Regions from separate parts of the Allobosea sp. RAC05 genome, predicted to be linked through region 1. Evidence: predicted binding sites of a transcription regulator. Region 1 holds the regulator's gene; each other region holds the start of a gene.

Region 1 (5,827 bases):
GAACTCGTGCTGCCGGGCGAGCCGGTCGGACCGGACCAGATCGTTGCGTCCAACTCGTTTGCGCTTGCCGCGCTGGTCGAGCAGGCGGGCGGCAGCGTGCTCGACCTCGGCATCGCGCGCGACGACCATGCGGACCTCGCCGCGCGGATCGGGCAGGCGCGGGAGGCCGGCGCCGATGTGCTGGTGACGCTGGGCGGCGCCTCGGTCGGCGCGCATGACCTCGTCCAGGAGGCGCTGAAGCGCGCCGGAATGGATCTCGGCTTCTGGAAGATCGCGATGCGGCCGGGCAAGCCGATGATGACCGGCCGGCTCGGCCCGATGGTCGCGATCGGCCTGCCGGGTAACCCCGTCTCCTCGATCGTCTGCGGCCATCTCTTCGTCGTCCCGGTCATCGAGGCCCTGCTCGGGGTGCCCTCGCCTGAGCGCGACCGCAGCGAGCCCGGCCTGCTCGGGCGCGACATGCCCGCGAACGATGAGCGCGAGGACTATCTGCGCTCCAGCCTCGTCCTGACCGAGGCCGGCTGGGAGGCGACGCCGTTCGAGCGGCAGGATTCCTCCATGCTCGGTCTGCTCGCCCAGGCCCAGGCGCTGACGATCCGCCCTGTCTTCGCGCCGGCCGCCCGCAAGGGCGATCCCTGCCGCTTCATCCGGTTGCGCTAGGCTCAGACCGGCGCATCCGCTTGCGGAACACAACGCGAACGGGTATGGTGTTCGTGATTTGTTTCGAATCTGCGACAACCGGCAGATTCCAGAGCGCCGGCGGGGATCATGCTGACACGCAAACAGTTCGAACTGCTTCGTTTCATCCAGGAGCGCCTGCGCGAAAGCGGCGTCCCCCCCTCCTTCGACGAGATGAAGGACGCGCTCGACCTCAAGTCCAAATCCGGCATTCACCGGCTGATCATGGCGCTCGAGGAGCGCGGCTTTATCCGCCGCCTGCCGAACCGGGCGCGGGCGCTCGAGGTGATCAAGCTGCCCGACGGTGCCGGCGGCGGTCTGCAGCCCGGCGCGCGCCGCTTCAACCCGTCGGTCGTCCAGGGTGGGCTCGGCAAGGATGCGCCGCCGGCCAAGGACGGGCTGCCCGGCCGGGCGCGCCCGGTGGAAGCCGCGCCGGAGGATGCCCGCAACACGATCGCGATCCCCGTCATGGGCCGCATCGCGGCGGGCACGCCGATCTCGGCGATCCAGAGCCGCAGCCACAGCGTCGCCCTGCCCGCCGACATGCTCGGTTCCGGCGAGCATTTCGCACTCGAGGTCCGCGGCGACTCGATGGTCGAGGCCGGCATTCTCGACGGCGACACGGTGGTGATCCGCCGCCAGGACACGGCCAACACCGGCGACATCATCGTCGCGCTGATTGACGACGAAGAGGCGACGCTGAAGCGGCTGCGCAAGCGCGGCTCCTCGATCGCGCTGGAAGCGGCCAATCCCGCCTATGAGACGCGGGTGCTCGGCCCCGACCGGGTCAAGATCCAGGGCCGACTGGTCAATCTGATGCGGCGCTACTGAAGGCGCTCGGTGTCGGGAGCGCTCTCGGCGACGGATGGCGCGGGGGCTGTCGCAGGGGCTGTTCTGGCCGCGGGCTGGATCGGCGGCTGACGACTCCAGGGTCGTGAGCGTCCGGCCTGCTCGGCGGCATGGCGGCGCCAGCCCGTAAGGCCATGCACGAGTGCGGTCGCCCCGTCGCGTTGCAGCGCGGTCCGGTCGATCAGCAGCGCCGCGCAGGGGGCCGTCCAGGGAATCGGCGTCACCACCACATCCGCGCGCCGGCAATCCTCGATGATGGCCAGCCGCTCCTGCGCATAGGCGATGGAACGCCCCTCCCTCGTGGTCAGGACACAACCTGCGGGATCGCAGGAGGCACCCTGGCGCAGCGACGGGTCGTCCGCCTTGCGGCCATCGCCATCGGCGCTCAGCCATTGCTCCAGCACGAAGCGGCTGGGCCTACCGGCGATGACGAGGCGGTCGTCGGGCCCGCGCACGGCCAGCCCGGCCCCATCGCGCTCGACCAGGATCGCGGGACGCTCGGGCTTGGCCGCCACTGCGACGCCGGCCGCGAGCGGCAGCACGGCCAGCAGGCGCAGCTTCGTGCTCCACAGCGTCGCCCAGAGCAGCGACAGCACGAAGCAGAGCAGCGCCGCCGTGCCGAAGGCCGGGATCACCAGGGTGGAGTGATCGATGGTTGCGACCCAGTGCGCCAGTTTCAGCACCACCTGCGAGGCCTGCCCCATCAGCCACCAGGCCGGCGCATCCAGCCCGAAGGGGTAGGCCAGCACGCCGAAGACCGCGGCCGGCATCACGCAGAGCGAGACGAAGGGCAGCGCCAGCGCGTTGCCGAGCAGCCCGAACGGGTTGAAGGTCTGGAAGTGGAAGGCGCCGAACGGGGCGGTCGCGGCGGTCGCCAGCAGCGTGGTCACGACGATGCCACAGGCCGCGATCCAAAGCGGGCGCAGTGGCCAGGGCAGCGCCGGGGGTGGCTGCGACCGGCCGCGGTTCTCCCAGCGCTCGGCGAAGGCGATCAGCGCCGCCACCGCGCCGAAGGACATCTGGAAGCTCGGCCCCAGCAGCGCCTCGGGTTCGCGCAGCAGAACGATCATCGCCGCCAGCGCGAGATTGCGCATGCTCAGCGCCGGGCGGTCGACGAGGATCGCGCCCAGCATCACCAGCGTCATGATCAGCGAGCGCACGGTCGCGACCTCGGCGCCCGAGAATACGCAGTAGGCGACAGAGCCCGCCATCGCCGCGAGGGCAGCGATCTTCTTGACCGGCAGGCGCAGCGCCAGCGTCTGCGAGAGGGCGAGCAGCGCCCGCACCAGCCAGAAGATCGTCCCGGCGGCGAGCACCATGTGCAGGCCGGAGATCGAGACGATGTGGTAGATGCCCGCCGCGCGCAGATCGGCATTGGTCGTGTCGGTGATCAGGCCGCGCTTGCCGGTAACCAGCGCCGCCGCCATCGCCCCCGCCTGCCCACCGCCGATGGAGGCGATGCGCTGCGTCAGGGCGTTGCGGGCGCGGTCGAGCGCAGCGGCGACCTGCAGCGCCGCCGGCGGCGCCTGCGGCGGCGGCGTCAGCGTGATCTTGCCGGAGATGCTGCCGACGGCGCCGAGCCCGCGAAAGAAGGCGTCGCGGCCAAAATCATAGCCGCCTGGCCGGGCCGGGCCCGGTGGCGGCAGCAGCCGCGCCACCGCCGCGATGTGATCGCCCGGCGCGACCTCGCCGGCGCGGATGTTGACCCGGACACGCCTCGGGCGCTCGGCCGCCTCGACGCCGGCCAGACCCGTCACCAGAATCACGAGGCGGGCGCCGGCGTCGCGGCTCTCGACCGATTCGACGAAGCCCGTGAGCTGACCGATCCGTGGCCGGTCCAGCAGCGGCGAGGCGACCGAGGCCGTGCGCCAGGTCGCAGCCGCAAACCCGGCGAACACGGCCGCCAGCGCGATCAGCGCCCTCGCCGCGCCCGGACGGCGGCGCAGGCCGACCGCGCCGGCTGCAGCGAGTACGAAGCCGACCAGCGGCGCCCAGAGCGCCGGCTCGCGATCGGCGGCGAAGTAGAGGAGGATGCCGATCCCCATCGGCACCGGCAGCCAGATGAACAGGCGGCGGCGCTCGGCCTCGAGCGCCAGGGCGCGCTTCAGGCGCTCGCGAGCAGAAGCCAGCGCGAGAGACAGGCCCGGTCCGCCACGGGCGCGACCGGTCCGGGTCCAGGGCAGCGCCAGGGTTCGCGCGCCACGGCTGCGCGTCGCGTCCCCCTGCCCTGGCGGCGGTGCCGGCTGCATCGGCTCCCCATCCCTGACCGCATCGGCGGCGCGTGCATCTTGCGCTTAACGCCGGCCGCCAGGGCATGTTACAGGGGCCGCGCCGGATGTCATGCCCCGCTTCGGCGCGCGCCGTCCCGCGGCGTGCCGATTCGCCTCTTCCCCCTCGGCCCCTTTCGACAGCCAGCCGGAGCCAAGCTTTCATGAGCGATGCCGTCGTCACACGTTTTGCGCCCTCGCCCACGGGCTTCCTGCACATCGGCGGGGCGCGGACCGCGTTGTTCAACTGGCTCTATGCGCGGCGGCACGGCGGCAAGATGCTGCTGCGCATCGAGGACACGGACCGCGAACGCTCGACCGAGCCGGCGATCGCGGCGATCCTCGACGGGCTGAAATGGCTCGGTCTCGATTGGGACGGCGAGACGGTCTACCAGTTCTCGCGGGCCGAGCGGCACCGTGAGGTGGCCCATCAGATGCTCGCCAGCGGCAACGCCTATCGCTGCTATGCGACGCCCGCCGAGCTGGACGAGATGCGCGAGCAGGCCAAGGCCGCCGGCAAGCCGATGCGCTATGACGGGCGCTGGCGCGACCGCGACCCCGCCACCGCGCCCGAGGGCGTCAAGCCGGTGATCCGCCTGCGCGCGCCGCAGACCGGAGAGACAGTGGTCGAGGACGAGGTCCAGGGCCGTGTCGTCTGGCAGAACGAGAATCTCGACGATCTCGTGCTGCTGCGCTCCGACGGCAACCCGACCTACATGCTCGCGGTGGTGGTCGACGACCATGACATGGGCGTGACCCATGTCATCCGCGGCGACGACCACCTGACCAACGCGGCGCGCCAGACGCAGATCTACCAGGCGATGGGCTGGACGGTCCCCAGCATGTCGCACATCCCGCTGATCCACGGGCCCGACGGCGCCAAGCTCTCCAAGCGCCATGGCGCGCTCGGCGTCGATGCCTACCGGGCGATGGGCTATCTGCCGGTGGCGCTGCGCAACTATCTCCTGCGCCTCGGCTGGAGCCATGGCGACCAGGAGATCTTCTCGACGCAGGAAATGATCGATCTGTTCGATCTCGGCTCGATCGGCCGCTCGGCCGCGCGCTTCGATTTCGCCAAGCTCGAGAGCCTGAACGGGCTCTACATGCGCCAGTCCACCGACAGCGACCTGATCGCGGCGCTGAAGGTGATCCTGCCGGAGATCGGGCCGCCGCGCGGGCTGGGCCCGACGCTGTCGCCCGAGCTGGAAACGCGTTTCCTGGCGGCGATGCCGGGGCTGAAGGAGCGCGCCAAGACGCTCATCGAGCTACTCGACAGCGCCTACTATCTCTATGCCGCGCGCCCGCTGCAGCTCGACGCCAAGGCGGCGGCGCTGCTGGACGACGCCGGGCGGCAGCGCCTGCCCGGGCTGGCGCAGACGCTCGCCGCGGTGAACGACTGGTCCGTCGAGGCTCTCGAGGCTGCCGTGCGCGGCTTTGCGGAGACGCATGGGCTGAAACTGGGGCAGGCCGCGCAGCCGCTGCGGGCCGCGCTGACGGGGCGCGCGATGTCGCCGGGCCTGTTCGACGTGATGGCGGTTCTCGGCCGCGAGGAAACGCTTGCTCGGCTCGCTGACCAGAGCTGAGCAAAACGCTGTCCCGACCGTCTTTCGGCTCGGTTGAACCGGGTCTGCAAATGGTCTAGTGACGCCTGATGTGGCCACGTCGGCGCCTGCCGGGGCGGGCACGAATATTGCTTGAAAATCAGTCGGATGAACCGCTCTTCGACCCTCGGCCGCCCCTGCACCGACACGACCCCGTCATGTCGGTTCGCTCTGACGACGGAAAGGTCTCATGGACAACCGTGAAAAGACCGAGCGCAACCACGACTGACCAGCAGCGAGCCTGAAAGGACCGGTATCGATGAGCGGAACCACCAGCCAGCTTCAGGTCGACGGCAAGACCGTCGATATGGCGATCAAGACGGGTTCGATCGGCCCGTCCGTCATCGACATCGGTAAGCTTTACGCCCAGACGGGCATGTTCACCTATGACCCCGGCTTCACCTCGACGGCCGCTTGCGAGTCGCAGATCAC
Region 2 (5,827 bases), 1.4 Mb from region 1:
TCCTACCGTTCCGATCCCGGCGCAGCCGTCGTCACCCTGAAGGCCAGGGGCGAGCTCGACGACCAGCACATCGCCTGCAAGGTCGAGACCGGCCGTGCGATCGCGCTGGCGGGGTTGCACCCGGCCACCGGCGGCTCGGGCGCCGAACTCTGCTCCGGTGACATGCTGCTGGAGGCCCTCGTCGCCTGCGCCGGCGTCACGCTGAAGGCGGTGGCCACCGCGCTCGAGATCGAGTTGAAGAAGGGCATCGTCCATGCCGAGGGCGATCTCGACTTCCGCGGCACGCTCGGCGTCGCCAAGGACGCCGCCGTCGGCTTCAAGGCGATCCGCCTGTCCTTCGAGGTCGAGACCGATGCGCCGCAGGAGAAGCTCGACACGTTGCTGAAGCTGACCGAGCGCTACTGCGTCGTGTTCCAGACGCTCAACGTGAAGCCCGAGCTCAGCGCGACCCTCTCGGTCGCCTGACCACCAGGCCGCCGCTCACTCGGCGGCCTTCTTCAAGGTCAGCCCCTCGGCGAAGGGCAGCGTCGGCTCGCCCTTCGCCTCGTCGAAATCCAGTGCCACGATGCGCTCGCCGCGGCCGGTGATCTTGCCCGCCGAGGTTCTCAGGCCCGCCACATCGTCCTGCGCCTGGCGGAAATGCTGGTCGAGCTTCTCCGCCCGCTCGCCGAGCCGGCGGACATCCGCCAGCAGCTTGCCGACCTCGCTCTGGATCACCTGCGCCTCCTCGCGCATCCGCGCGTCGCGCACCAGCGACTGCATGAGCTGGATCGCCAGCGCCAGCAGCGAGGGCGAGACGATCATGATCCGGGCGCGATGCGCCTTCTGGATCACGTCGTCGAAATGCTCGTGCAGATCGGCATGGATGGACTCCGAGGGCACGAAGAGCAAGGCGAGGTCCTGCGTCTCGCCGGGCAGGAAGTAGCGCTCGGCGATGTCCTTCACATGCACCCCGACATCATTGCGCACCCGGGCAGCGGCCGCCTTGCGCGCCTCCTCGCCGCGGGCCTCGCGCAACTGCGTGAAGCTCTCCAGCGGGAACTTGGCGTCGATGACGAGCCCGCGCCCGTCGCCCGGAAGCGTCACCAGGCAGTCGGGTCGCTTGCCGTTGGAGAGCTGCGGCTGGAAGGCGAAGAAGGCGCCGGGCAGCCCGTCCCGGATGATCGCCTCCATCCGGCCCTGGCCATAGGCGCCGCGCGCCTGCTTGTTGGAGAGCACGTCGCGCAGCGTCACCACCTCGGAGGTGAGGTTGGTCAGGTTCTTCTGGGCGCTGTCGATCACCGCCAGCCGCTCCTGCAGCCGGCCGAGGCTCTCGCTGGTCTGGCGGACATTCTGCTCCAGGCCCTGACCGACCTGGTGGCGCAGCCCCTCCATCCGGTCGGCGACGAGGCGGGCGAGATCGCCCTGCCGCGTCGAGAGGATTTCGGCCATGGATTGCATCCGGCCGGTCAATTCCGCCTGGAGCCGGTTCATCTCGGCGACCTTGTCGTCGGTCTCGCGGGCACGCTCGGCCGCGATCAGCGCCTCCAGCGCCTCCAGCGCCCGTCGCCGGCTGCCGCGCCAGGCCGAGAGCGCCAGCAGCAGGAGCAGGCCAAGCGTCGACCCGCCGAAGCCGAGCGCGGCCTGCGCCCAGGTCACGGGCCGGTCGAGAAGGATGAAGGCGATCTCTGTCATTCCGGCAGGATAGCCGATTCGGGTGAATCAAATCGAACGAAAGCGGAACGGTTTGACCCACGCGGCGCGAGCGCTTATGTGGCCGGTTCATCATCCGAAAACCGCGCAGACACAGCTCCATGGCCATCCGCCCGCTCGTCATCCTGCCAGACGCCCAGCTCCGGCTGGTCTCCACCCCCGTGGCCGAGATCACGCCCGATATCCGCACGCTCGTCGCCGACATGTTCGAGACGATGTACGACGCGCCCGGGATCGGGCTGGCCGCCATCCAGATCGGTGTGCCCTGGCGCGTGGTGACGCTCGATGTCGCCAAGAGGGCCGAGCCGCCTGCGGACGTGGAGCCTGCCGAGGCCGACGCTGACAGCTCCCAGGAGAAGCGCGACCGCCAGCCGCGCAATCCGATCGCCTTCATCAATCCGGAGATCACCTGGTCCTCGGAGGAACGCAGCGTCTATGAGGAAGGCTGCCTCTCGATCCCGGAATACTACGAGGAGGTCGAGCGCCCGGCTTCGGTCAGGGTCGCCTACACCGACCTCGACGGGAAGCGGCAGGAGATCGAGGCCGACGGCCTGCTCGCCACCTGCATCCAGCACGAGATCGACCATCTGAACGGCGTGCTGTTCATCGACCATCTCTCGCGCCTCAAGCGCGAGCGCGTCACCAAGCGTTTCGCCAAGCAGGCGCGGCGCGAGGGGTGACGCAACCGCGTTAACTCCTGCCGCGGCTCCTCGGGATGAGGGCTCAGATGATCAGGCGGCGGGCCATCCCTGCCCAGTTGAGGTAATATCCAGCGTATGAGTTTGCGCGTCATCTTCATGGGCACGCCCGATTTCGCGGTGCCGACCCTGACCGAGATCATCGGCCAGGGCCACGAGGTCGTCAGCTGCTACACCCGCGCCCCGGCCCAGGCCGGCCGCGGCCTCGAACTGAAACCCTCGCCGGTGCACAGGGCGGCCGAGCGCTTCGGCATCCCCGTCTTCACGCCGTCGACCCTGAAGACGCCCGAGGTGGCCGAGCAGATCGCCTCCCACCAGGCCGATGTCGCGGTCGTCGTCGCCTATGGCATGATCCTGCCGCAGGCGATCCTCGACATCCCGGAACTCGGCTGCCTCAACCTGCATGCCTCGCTGCTGCCGCGCTGGCGCGGCGCCGCGCCGATCCAGCGTGCGGTCATGGCCGGAGACGCTGAAAGCGGCGTCTGCGTCATGAAGATGGAAGCCGGCCTCGACACCGGCCCCGTCGGCATGGTCGAGCGGCTGGAGATCAGCCCCGACATGACCTCCGGAGAACTGCATGACCGGCTGGCGCCGCTGGGGGCCGATCTGATGGTCCGCGCGCTCGCTGCGCTCGGCCGGGGTGGCCTGCGTTTCACGCCGCAGCCGGAGGAGGGCGTGACCTACGCTGCCAAGATCGCCAATGCCGAGGCGAAGCTGAACTGGGCCCGCCCGGCCCGGCAGGTCCACGATCTCGTCCGGGGACTCGCGCCCTTTCCGGGCGCCTTCGCCGAGATCGATCTCGGCAAGGGCCCCGAGCGGCTCAAGGTCCTGCGCACGGCGCTCGCTGGCGGCGCGGCCGAGCCTGGCATGCTGCTGGACGAGGAGGGCACCGTCGCCTGCGCGGAAGGGGCGGTGAAGCTCCTGCAGGTCCAGCGTGCCGGCGGGCGGCCCGTCAGCGGCGCCGAGTTTCTGCGCGGGGCGCGGCTTGCTGCCGGCCACAAGCTCTGATGCCGCGCTACAAGCTCGTCATCGAATATGACGGCACGCCCTTTTCGGGTTGGCAGCGGCAGCTCAACGGCCCGTCCGTGCAGCAGAGCGTCGAGGAGGCGATCGAGGCCTTCTGCAACCATCCCGTCAGGCTGCACTGCGCCGGCCGCACCGATGCCGGCGTCCACGCCACCCATCAGGTCGTCCATGTCGATCTGGAGAAGGAGTGGCGCACCGATGTCGTGCGCGACGCCAGCAACGCCCGCCTCAAGCGCCTCCCCGTCGCCGTCTGCAGCGCCGAGGCGGTTTCCGACGCGTTCGACGCCCGCATCTCGGCGAAGCGACGCTACTACATCTACCGCATCCTCGACCGGCGCGCCCAGCCGGCGCTGGACCGCGACCGGCTCTGGCATGTGCCGGTGAAGCTCGATCACGAGGCGATGGACCGCGCCGGCAAGGCCCTGCTCGGCCATCATGACTTCACCACCTTCCGCGCTGCCGAATGCCAGGCCAACAGCCCGATGCGCACGCTCGACCGGCTCGACGTCCGGCGCGAGGGCGACGAGACCGTCGTCTATGCCCATGCCCGCTCCTTCCTGCACCATCAGGTCCGCTCGATCGTCGGATGCCTGAAAATGGTTGGCGCCGGGCGCTGGCCCGAGAACAAGCTCGGCAAGGTGCTGGCGGCGCGCGACCGTTCGCAATGCGCGGCGCTGGCGCCGCCCTGCGGGCTCTACCTCGCCGGCGTGGACTACTGAACGCTGCAGTCCGGTCGGCCTCAGAAGACCAGGAAGCCGAAGATCCGCAGGATCGCGTAGTCGGCGACGACGCTTGCCAACGCCACCGGCGCGGCGAGCCCGCTCTCGGCCCCGAAGGCGGCCCGCGCCACGCAGTAGCGCAGCCGCAGGACGATCGCGACGAAGGCCAGCGTCTGCATCAGCGCGAGACCGGGCGTCGACCAGCCGATCGCGAAGACCGTCGCCGGCACGGCGACCAGGGCGACGGAGATGATGCCCGCCCAGTTCCAGGCGATGACGAAGGTCGTGAAGCGGGGCCTGTGCACGAGTTGCGGCTCGAGCGCAAAAAGCAGGGCCGGCACGGCCAGGATGCTCGACACGGTCGCGCCGAGAACGGCCAGCGCCAGGCCGGGGGAGGTGAAGAGGCCAGCCGAGTTGGGCAGGCCGGCATGGAGCCGGAGGGCGGCGAGAAGCGCGATCGCGGCCGGAAGCGTCAGGGGCAGCAGGGCGACGAAGGAGCGCCAGAACCCGCTGCGCGTCAGTTCCAGTTCGTCGAGCGCTTCGGCACCGCGCGCCATCAGCTGCCATGAGGCGCGCAGCGAGCGCGCCACATCGTCGGCTGCAAGCTTCATCCCACCATCCTTAGACTTTCGTCTAAGGAGACTATGAGTCAGGACGGGACGTCCGTCAATCGGCCCGTTTGCTGCCGAAATAGGCCTTCAGCAGCCGGTGGGTGATGGCTTCGAGGGCCACCAGGTCGGCGACAGCCACGCATTCGTCGACCTGATGCATCGTCTGGCCGACGACGCCGTACTCCACGACCGGGCAATAGCTCTTGATGAAGCGGGCATCCGAGGTGCCGCCGGTGGTGGACAGCGCCGGACGGCGACCCGTCTCGGCCTCGACGGCATCCGCGACCATCGCCACGAAGGGGCCGGGTTCGGTCAGGAACGCGACCGCATTGGTCGGGTCGAAGACGATCTCGTAGCGGACGCTGTTTCCCGCCGCCTCGCGCAGGCGCCCTTCGATCTCGGCGGCCAGCGTCTGTGGCGTCCAGACATCGTTGAAGCGGATGTTGAAGACGGCCTTGGCCTGGGCGGGAACGACGTTCGTCGCCGGATTGCCGACATCGAGCGTCGTCACTTCCAGATTGCTCGGGTCGAAATGTGCGGTGCCGCCGTCGAGCGGGGTGGCTTCCAGGGCCGCCAGCAGACGCACCATGCCGCGGATCGGGTTCTCGGCCAGATGGGGATAGCCGACATGGCCCTGCTTGCCATGGACGGTGAGGCGGCCCGTCAGGGAGCCGCGCCGCCCGATCTTGATCATGTCGCTCATCGTCCCCGGGTTGGTCGGCTCGCCGAGCAGGCAATGGTCGAAGCGCTCGCCGCGGGCATGCGCCCATTCGAGCAGCTTGACGGTGCCGTTGATGGCCGGCCCCTCTTCGTCGCCCGTAACGAGGAAGGCGATCGAGCCCGGCGCGTCGGGGTTCTCGCGCCGGAAGCGCAGCGCCGCGGTGATCATGGCGGCGAGGCCGCCCTTCATATCGCAGGCGCCGCGCCCATGCAGCACGCCGTCGCTGACCGTCCCGCCGAAGGGGTCGCGCGTCCAGGCGCCCGCGTCTCCGACCGGCACGACATCGGTATGGCCGGCGATGACGAAGACAGGGCCCTCGCGGCCGATCCGGGCGTAGAGATTCTCGATGTCGGGCGTGCC
Region 3 (5,827 bases), 2.4 Mb from region 1:
TGCTGGAAGCGCTCGCCGCCGCGGTCGTCGCGGCGCGGGCCGCCGCCACCGGGGCGACCGTCGCGCTTGAAATCGGGCCGCGGACCGCGACCCTGCTCCGGCCGGCCGCCACCTTCGGCGCGCGGGGCCTCGGAGCGCTGGCTGTCCGGACGCGGTCCGCGCGGGCCCTGGCGGCCGCGCTCATCGCGGCGGGGCTCGCGCTCGGGACGCGGGGACGGTGCCGCCGCGTCGCCGGACGCCGCCTGAACGGGCACGGGCGCATCGCCGCCCTCGCGGCGCGGACCACCCGGGCGCGGGCCGCGATTGGGCCTGTCGCCGCGGCGGCCGCCGGGCTGGCGTTCGCCGGGTGCACCTTCGCGGGCGCCGCGCGCCGGCTCGGGCCGCCGGCCGCCTTGGTGGCGGTGCGGACGCCAGACCTCGATCATCTCGGGCTCGGCCGGGGTAGCGGCGGTCGGGGCCGACGTCTCCGCCGCGGTGGCTTCCGGCTCGGAGGCGGCCGGCTCGGCCTCGGTCGCGGGCAGGGCGGAGAGCAGGTCGGCCGGGACGGGCTCGTGGGCCGGTTCGGGCTCCTGCGCCGTCAGGGCCGGCATGTCGGGCGTTTCGGCGGCTGGGGCCTCCGCAGCGGCGACATCGGCCGTGGCTTCGGCCACGTCACCCGCGGCCGAGGGGGCCTTGGCATCAGCGGCCTCGGCTGCCTCGGCGCCACCAGCGGTCTCGGCTTCGGTCGCTTCCGCGGCCGTCTCGGCCGGCGCGGGCCTGGCGGGAGCGGCTGCGAGCGGCACGGTGATGGCCGGGCCGGCGCGCTTCACCGAGACATAGCCGAGCGAACGCAGGATCGAGGCGAAGTCCTCGCCGGCGCAGCCGACGAGCGAGGTCATCGCGCCGGTGACGACGAAGCCGTCCTGATCGGCGGTTCCCGTCGGCGGCGTCCCTTGTGTCACCCCGGGGCGATAGGCGATCGCGGGGCGGATCAGGTCGGCCAGGCGCTCCAGGATGTCGACGCGCACGGCGCGCTCGCCGCAGACGCGGTAGCCGGCGGCGCGGTAGAGCCCCTTGGGCACGGCCTTGTCGACCGGGAAGGAGGTCCGGCCCGAGGCGGCGAGATGGGCGATGTCGTCCAGGCCCGACAATTCGGGGCCGCCATGCTTGAGGGCCCAGAGCTGGGCGGCCAGCGCGCGCGGCGCCGGCTTCAGCAGGGCGGGGACATAGAGATGGAAGGCGCCGAAGCGGATGCCGAGCTGGCGCAGCGCGGCGCGGCCCTCCTGGTCGAGCGCCTTCATCTCCTCGCCGACCTTGGCGCGCTCGAGCACGCCGAGCGCCTCGGCCGCCTGATACGCGATGCCGCGGGCGATGCCGGTCAGCGTCGTCGCGTCCTCCAGCAGCTGCAGCGGACCGAGCAGCCGGGTGACGTGGTTCTTGAGCCAGAGCTGCAGCCGGGCCTCGACCTGCTCGCGCGCCTGACCGGCGAGATGCTCCTCGACCAGCAGGCGCAGGCGGGGCTCGACGGCCTTCTCGCCGGCCACGAGACGGGCGACGGGTTCGCCGACCCAGCGCAGCAGCCCGTCATGCGACAGCACGAAGGCGTCGTCGCCGGCGAGGACGACGCGCGCGGCGCGCGCCTCGATCTCGCTGGCCAGCGCCTTCATCGCCGCCATGTTCAAGGCTTTCGCCTCCGGCCCGCCGGCCTTGGGGTCCGCCGTGAAGCGGAAACCCTGCAGCATTCCGACGTGCTGGCCCTCGACGAGCACGTCGCCCGTCGTGGTGACCTCAGCCTCCAACATCGCATTCTCCCGCAAACGGCGCAGCAGCACGCTGGTGCGCCGGTCGACAAATCGGCTGGCCAGACGCTCGTGCAGAGCGTCCGAGAGCTTGTCCTCTACAAGACGCGCAACCCCCTGCCAATGCTCAGGATCGGGCAACCAGTCCGGACGGTTGGCGACGAAGGTCCAGGTGCGGACCTGCGCGATGCGCGCAGACAGCGTGTCGATCTCGCCATCGGTGCGATCCAGCGCCGCAAGCTGGGCCCGATACCAGTCGATATCGAGCCGTCCATGGCGCATCAGGCGCAAATAGAGGGTGGTTGCGAGGTCGGCATGCTGCTGCGGCGCGATCTTGCGATAATCGGGCAGTCCGCAGACCTCCCAGAGCCGTTCGACCGCGGGGCGACCCTGCGCCAGCGCCTTGATGTCGGGATCGCGCGCCAGAATTTCGAGCGTCGACATGTCCTCCGCGATCAGGGCGCGCGTCAGGCCGGGCTCCGTCGGCTGCAGGTTCAGGCTGTCGAGAAGCTGCGCCACCGAGCGGAAATCGAGATCGGTGTTGCGCCACTGGAGCTGACGCACCGGCTCGAAGCGATGATTCTCGATCGCCTCGACGAGATCCGCCTCGAAGGGCGGGCAGCGGCCCGAGGTGCCGAAGGTGCCGTCGCGCAGATGGCGCCCGGCGCGCCCGGCGATCTGGCCGAACTCGGCCGGGTTCAGCTTCCGGAAATGATGGCCGTCATATTTCTTGTCGGCCGCGAAGGCGATGTGGTCGACGTCGAGGTTCAGCCCCATGCCGATCGCATCGGTGGCGACGAGGTAGTCGACGTCGCCGGACTGGTAGATCTCGACCTGGGCGTTGCGGGTGCGTGGGCTGAGCGCGCCGAGCACGACCGCCGCGCCGCCCTTCTGGCGCCGGATCAGCTCGGCGATGGCATAGACCTCCTCGACCGAGAAGGCGACGATGGCCGAGCGCGGGGCCAGACGGGTGATCTTGCGGTCGCCGGCGAACATCAGCTGCGACAGGCGCGGGCGGGTCACGACATTCACGCCGGGGATGAGCTGCTCGATCACGGGCCGCATCGTGCCGGCACCGATTAGCATCGTCTCCGCGCGGCCGCGCCGGTTCAACAGCCTGTCGGTGAAGACATGGCCGCGGTCGAGATCGGCGGCGAGCTGGATCTCGTCGATCGCGACGAAGTCCACGGCGAGGTCGCGCGGCATCGCCTCGACCGTGCAGACCCAGAACCGGGGACGCTCCGGCTTGATCTTCTCCTCGCCGGTGACGAGCGCCACCGCAGCGGCGCCGACCTTGTCGACGACGCGCTGGTAGACCTCGCGGGCGAGCAGGCGCAGGGGCAGGCCGATCATGCCCGTTGGATGGGCGACCATCCGCTCGATCGCGAGATGGGTCTTGCCCGTATTGGTCGGGCCGAGGACGGCAGTGACGCCGTTGGCGCGGGCCGAGGGAGGCAGGGAGCGTGGAGGGAGCAAGGCCGACGCCGATCATGGTGAAGTGCCGGGCCGGGGGCGCCTGCAGAAGGGCGTCGCTGCGGCCCGGAGCCAGCGGTGAACTAGGAAGCGGAACGAGTCCCGAACGAAGCAGGCCCGAATCGCTGACTCCCGGGGAATCGGGATTTGTTCTCGCAACCGGCGGTTCGGGCCGCAGCGCGTCTCCCGGCTGGGGGTCGGTGTCTCGGCATCGCCTGTCCTCCGATGGTCGCGCGCAGGACGCCCGTCATCTGCCGCAGGGCCTATCTAGGCACGCTTCGCCGGGAAACGAGGCCTGGCTTCGCGCGTGGCGCTCAGCCGAAGACATCCGCGAAGATCTCCGCGGCTTCGTCGGGCGCCTCGACATGCACGAAATGCCCGGCGCTCTCGCAGAAGGTGACCTGCGCGTTGTCGAAATGCTCGGGCACGAAGGCGGCCCATTCCGACTTCAGCACCGGGTCGTGGCGGCCCCAATGCACCCGCGTCGGGTGGTGGATGCGCACCGAGGGCGTCGGGTGGCCGTCGATCGCCGCCAGCCGGGCGGCATTCTGGCTGCGATACCAGTCGAAGCCGCCGCGCAGATTGCCGGGCTTCATGAAATTGTCGATCCACAGCTCGAGCGCCGGATCGAACGCGTCCTTGCGATGGCACCAATGCGAGAGGAAATAGGAGAAATAGAGCGCGCAGGACTGGCGGCTGAGGCCGATCAGCGTCTCGGCCAGCGGCAATTGCTGGAAGGACTGGTACCAGACCTCATTGACATGTCCGTCATGGACCCAGCGCCCGGCGATGCTCTGGGTCGGGCAGTTGAAGAAGAGCAGCCGCTCGACCAGCTGCGGATGGCGCCGCGCCAACGCCTGTGCGGCATAGGCGCCGACGTCGTGGCCGACGACGCCGACCGAATCCAAGCCGAGTGCGCCGACCAGCGAGGCCATGTCGTCGGCATGGCTGTTGGGGCCGACGTCGCTGCGCGGCGCGGCCGCCTTGGCGCTGTCGCCGAAGCCACGCAGATCGGGCGCGATCAGCCGGAAATCCGGGTGGAGCCGGTTCATCAGGGGCAACCAGGTGGCCCAGAATTCCGGCCAGCCATGCAGCAGCAGCACCGGCCGCCCGGAACCGACCTCGGCGACGTGCAGCGTCGTGTCGCGGACCGCGATCTGGCGATGCCTCAGACCGGGCGGCGTGGCGAAATCGCTGGACATTGTGGCTCCCGACGGTTGTCTGCCAAGGCTAGCGTCTGGCCGGCTCGTGCCGCAATCACCATGCGTCGCCGCAGGCCGCCGCGGCTGCGCTTCTCCACAGGCTGCGCGTCCGGCCGTGCCCGCTGGGAGCTGCGGACCTTGCGTCAATGCGCGGCGTGGCTGCAGCGGCCGTGGTCGGCGAGCGCCTCGATGATGGCGCAGTCGCAGGCGGCGACGCCGCCGGAGCAGGTCGCGGCGATGCGCTCCAGCTCGGCCTCCAGCGAGCGCAGACGCGCGATCTTGTGGCGGACCTCGTCGCGATGCGCGACCGCGATCGCATGGGCCTCGTCGCAGGCCATCGCCGGATTGTCCGAGAGCCTGAGCAGGGCGCGGATCGCCTCGACGGCGAAGCCGAGATCGCGGGCATGCTTGATGAAGGCGAGGCGCTCGACATGGCGCCGGCCATAGCGCCGCTGGTTGCCCTCCGAGCGCTCCGGCGGCGGCAGCAGGCCGACCTGCTCGTAATAGCGGATCGTCTCGACCTTGACGCCGGTGCGCTCGGCCAGCGCCCCGATCGGCATCACGCGCTCTGCGGCGGCTGCGGTGGGCATGGGTTCACTCCAAACCTCTAGTCATTAGAGGTCAAGGTGGGCGCGGGACGGGTCGCGGTCAAGCGCCGGGGGTCAGAAGGAGGGCGGCGTGCAGGCGCTGACGACCTCGCAGGCGACCGGCCCGACGCAGCGGAAGCGGTGCGGCCGGCGGCTCTCGAAATAATAGGCGTCGCCGGGACCGAGGATGCGCCGCTCGTCGTCGACAGAGACCTCGAGCCGGCCGGACAGCACGATGCCGCCCTCCTCGCCGTCATGCGAGAGGGGCACGCGGCCGGTGTCGGTGCCGGGCTCATAGCGCTCCTTCAGGATCTGCAGGGCGCGGCCGAAGAGGTTCTCGCCCACCTGGCGATAGGAGATGCCGCCCTTGCCGATCTCGACCAGTTCGTCGGCGCGGTAGAAGGCCTGGCGCGGGCGGTCGGGCTCCAGCGCGAAGAACTCGGAGAGGCCGATCGGGATGCCGTCGAGGATCCGCTTCAGCGCGCCGACGGACGGGTTCACGCCGTTGGATTCGATCAGCGAGACGGTGGAATGGGTCACGCCCGCGCGCTTGGCCAGCGCGCGCTGCGAGAGCCCCTGGCGGGTGCGCAGATAGCGCAGCCGCGCGCCGATGTCGGTGTCGCTCACAGAACCCTGGTCTCCTTGGTCGATATCCGCACCATTCTGATCTTCGTTTCAATAAAAACAAGAGTTTGCCAGAGCACCGAAACAGACTTGTTCGGATTGGTCGAACGGTGCTCCCTGCCGGAAGAGGAGATCACCCATGACCATCGCCACGCCCCCGCAG

Evidence for each region. The regulator LexA, encoded in region 1, represses DNA repair genes until DNA is damaged. The targets are predictions, from matches to a motif close to TGTTCNNNNTGTGTTCNG.
Region 2: BSY19_RS09690 (DNA recombination protein RmuC) is a predicted target of LexA. The motif match lies at 1,707-1,724, and genes of this name have one in related genera.
Region 3: BSY19_RS04290 (helicase-related protein) is a predicted target of LexA. The motif match lies at 3,343-3,360, and genes of this name have one in related genera.

What each region holds. Positions count from the first base shown of each region.
Region 1 covers NZ_CP016464.1:2,690,011-2,695,837, reverse strand. Annotated here, with positions in the region: gene BSY19_RS16230 (molybdopterin molybdotransferase MoeA) at 1-660, shown strand, start outside; gene lexA (transcriptional repressor LexA) at 769-1,509, shown strand; gene BSY19_RS16220 (ComEC/Rec2 family competence protein) at 1,503-3,776, opposite strand; gene gltX (glutamate--tRNA ligase) at 3,959-5,377, shown strand; gene gltA (citrate synthase) at 5,655-5,827, shown strand, end outside.
Region 2 covers NZ_CP016464.1:1,319,325-1,325,151, forward strand. Annotated here, with positions in the region: gene BSY19_RS09685 (OsmC family protein) at 1-465, shown strand, start outside; gene BSY19_RS09690 (DNA recombination protein RmuC) at 481-1,674, opposite strand; gene def (peptide deformylase) at 1,794-2,372, shown strand; gene fmt (methionyl-tRNA formyltransferase) at 2,469-3,398, shown strand; gene truA (tRNA pseudouridine(38-40) synthase TruA) at 3,398-4,135, shown strand; gene BSY19_RS09710 (hypothetical protein) at 4,156-4,746, opposite strand; gene dapE (succinyl-diaminopimelate desuccinylase) at 4,802-5,827, opposite strand, start outside.
Region 3 covers NZ_CP016464.1:156,802-162,628, reverse strand. Annotated here, with positions in the region: gene BSY19_RS04290 (helicase-related protein) at 1-3,254, opposite strand, end outside; gene BSY19_RS04285 (alpha/beta fold hydrolase) at 3,566-4,453, opposite strand; gene BSY19_RS04280 (MerR family transcriptional regulator) at 4,597-5,043, opposite strand; gene BSY19_RS04275 (cupin domain-containing protein) at 5,116-5,667, opposite strand; gene aptA (omega-aminotransferase AptA) at 5,804-5,827, shown strand, end outside.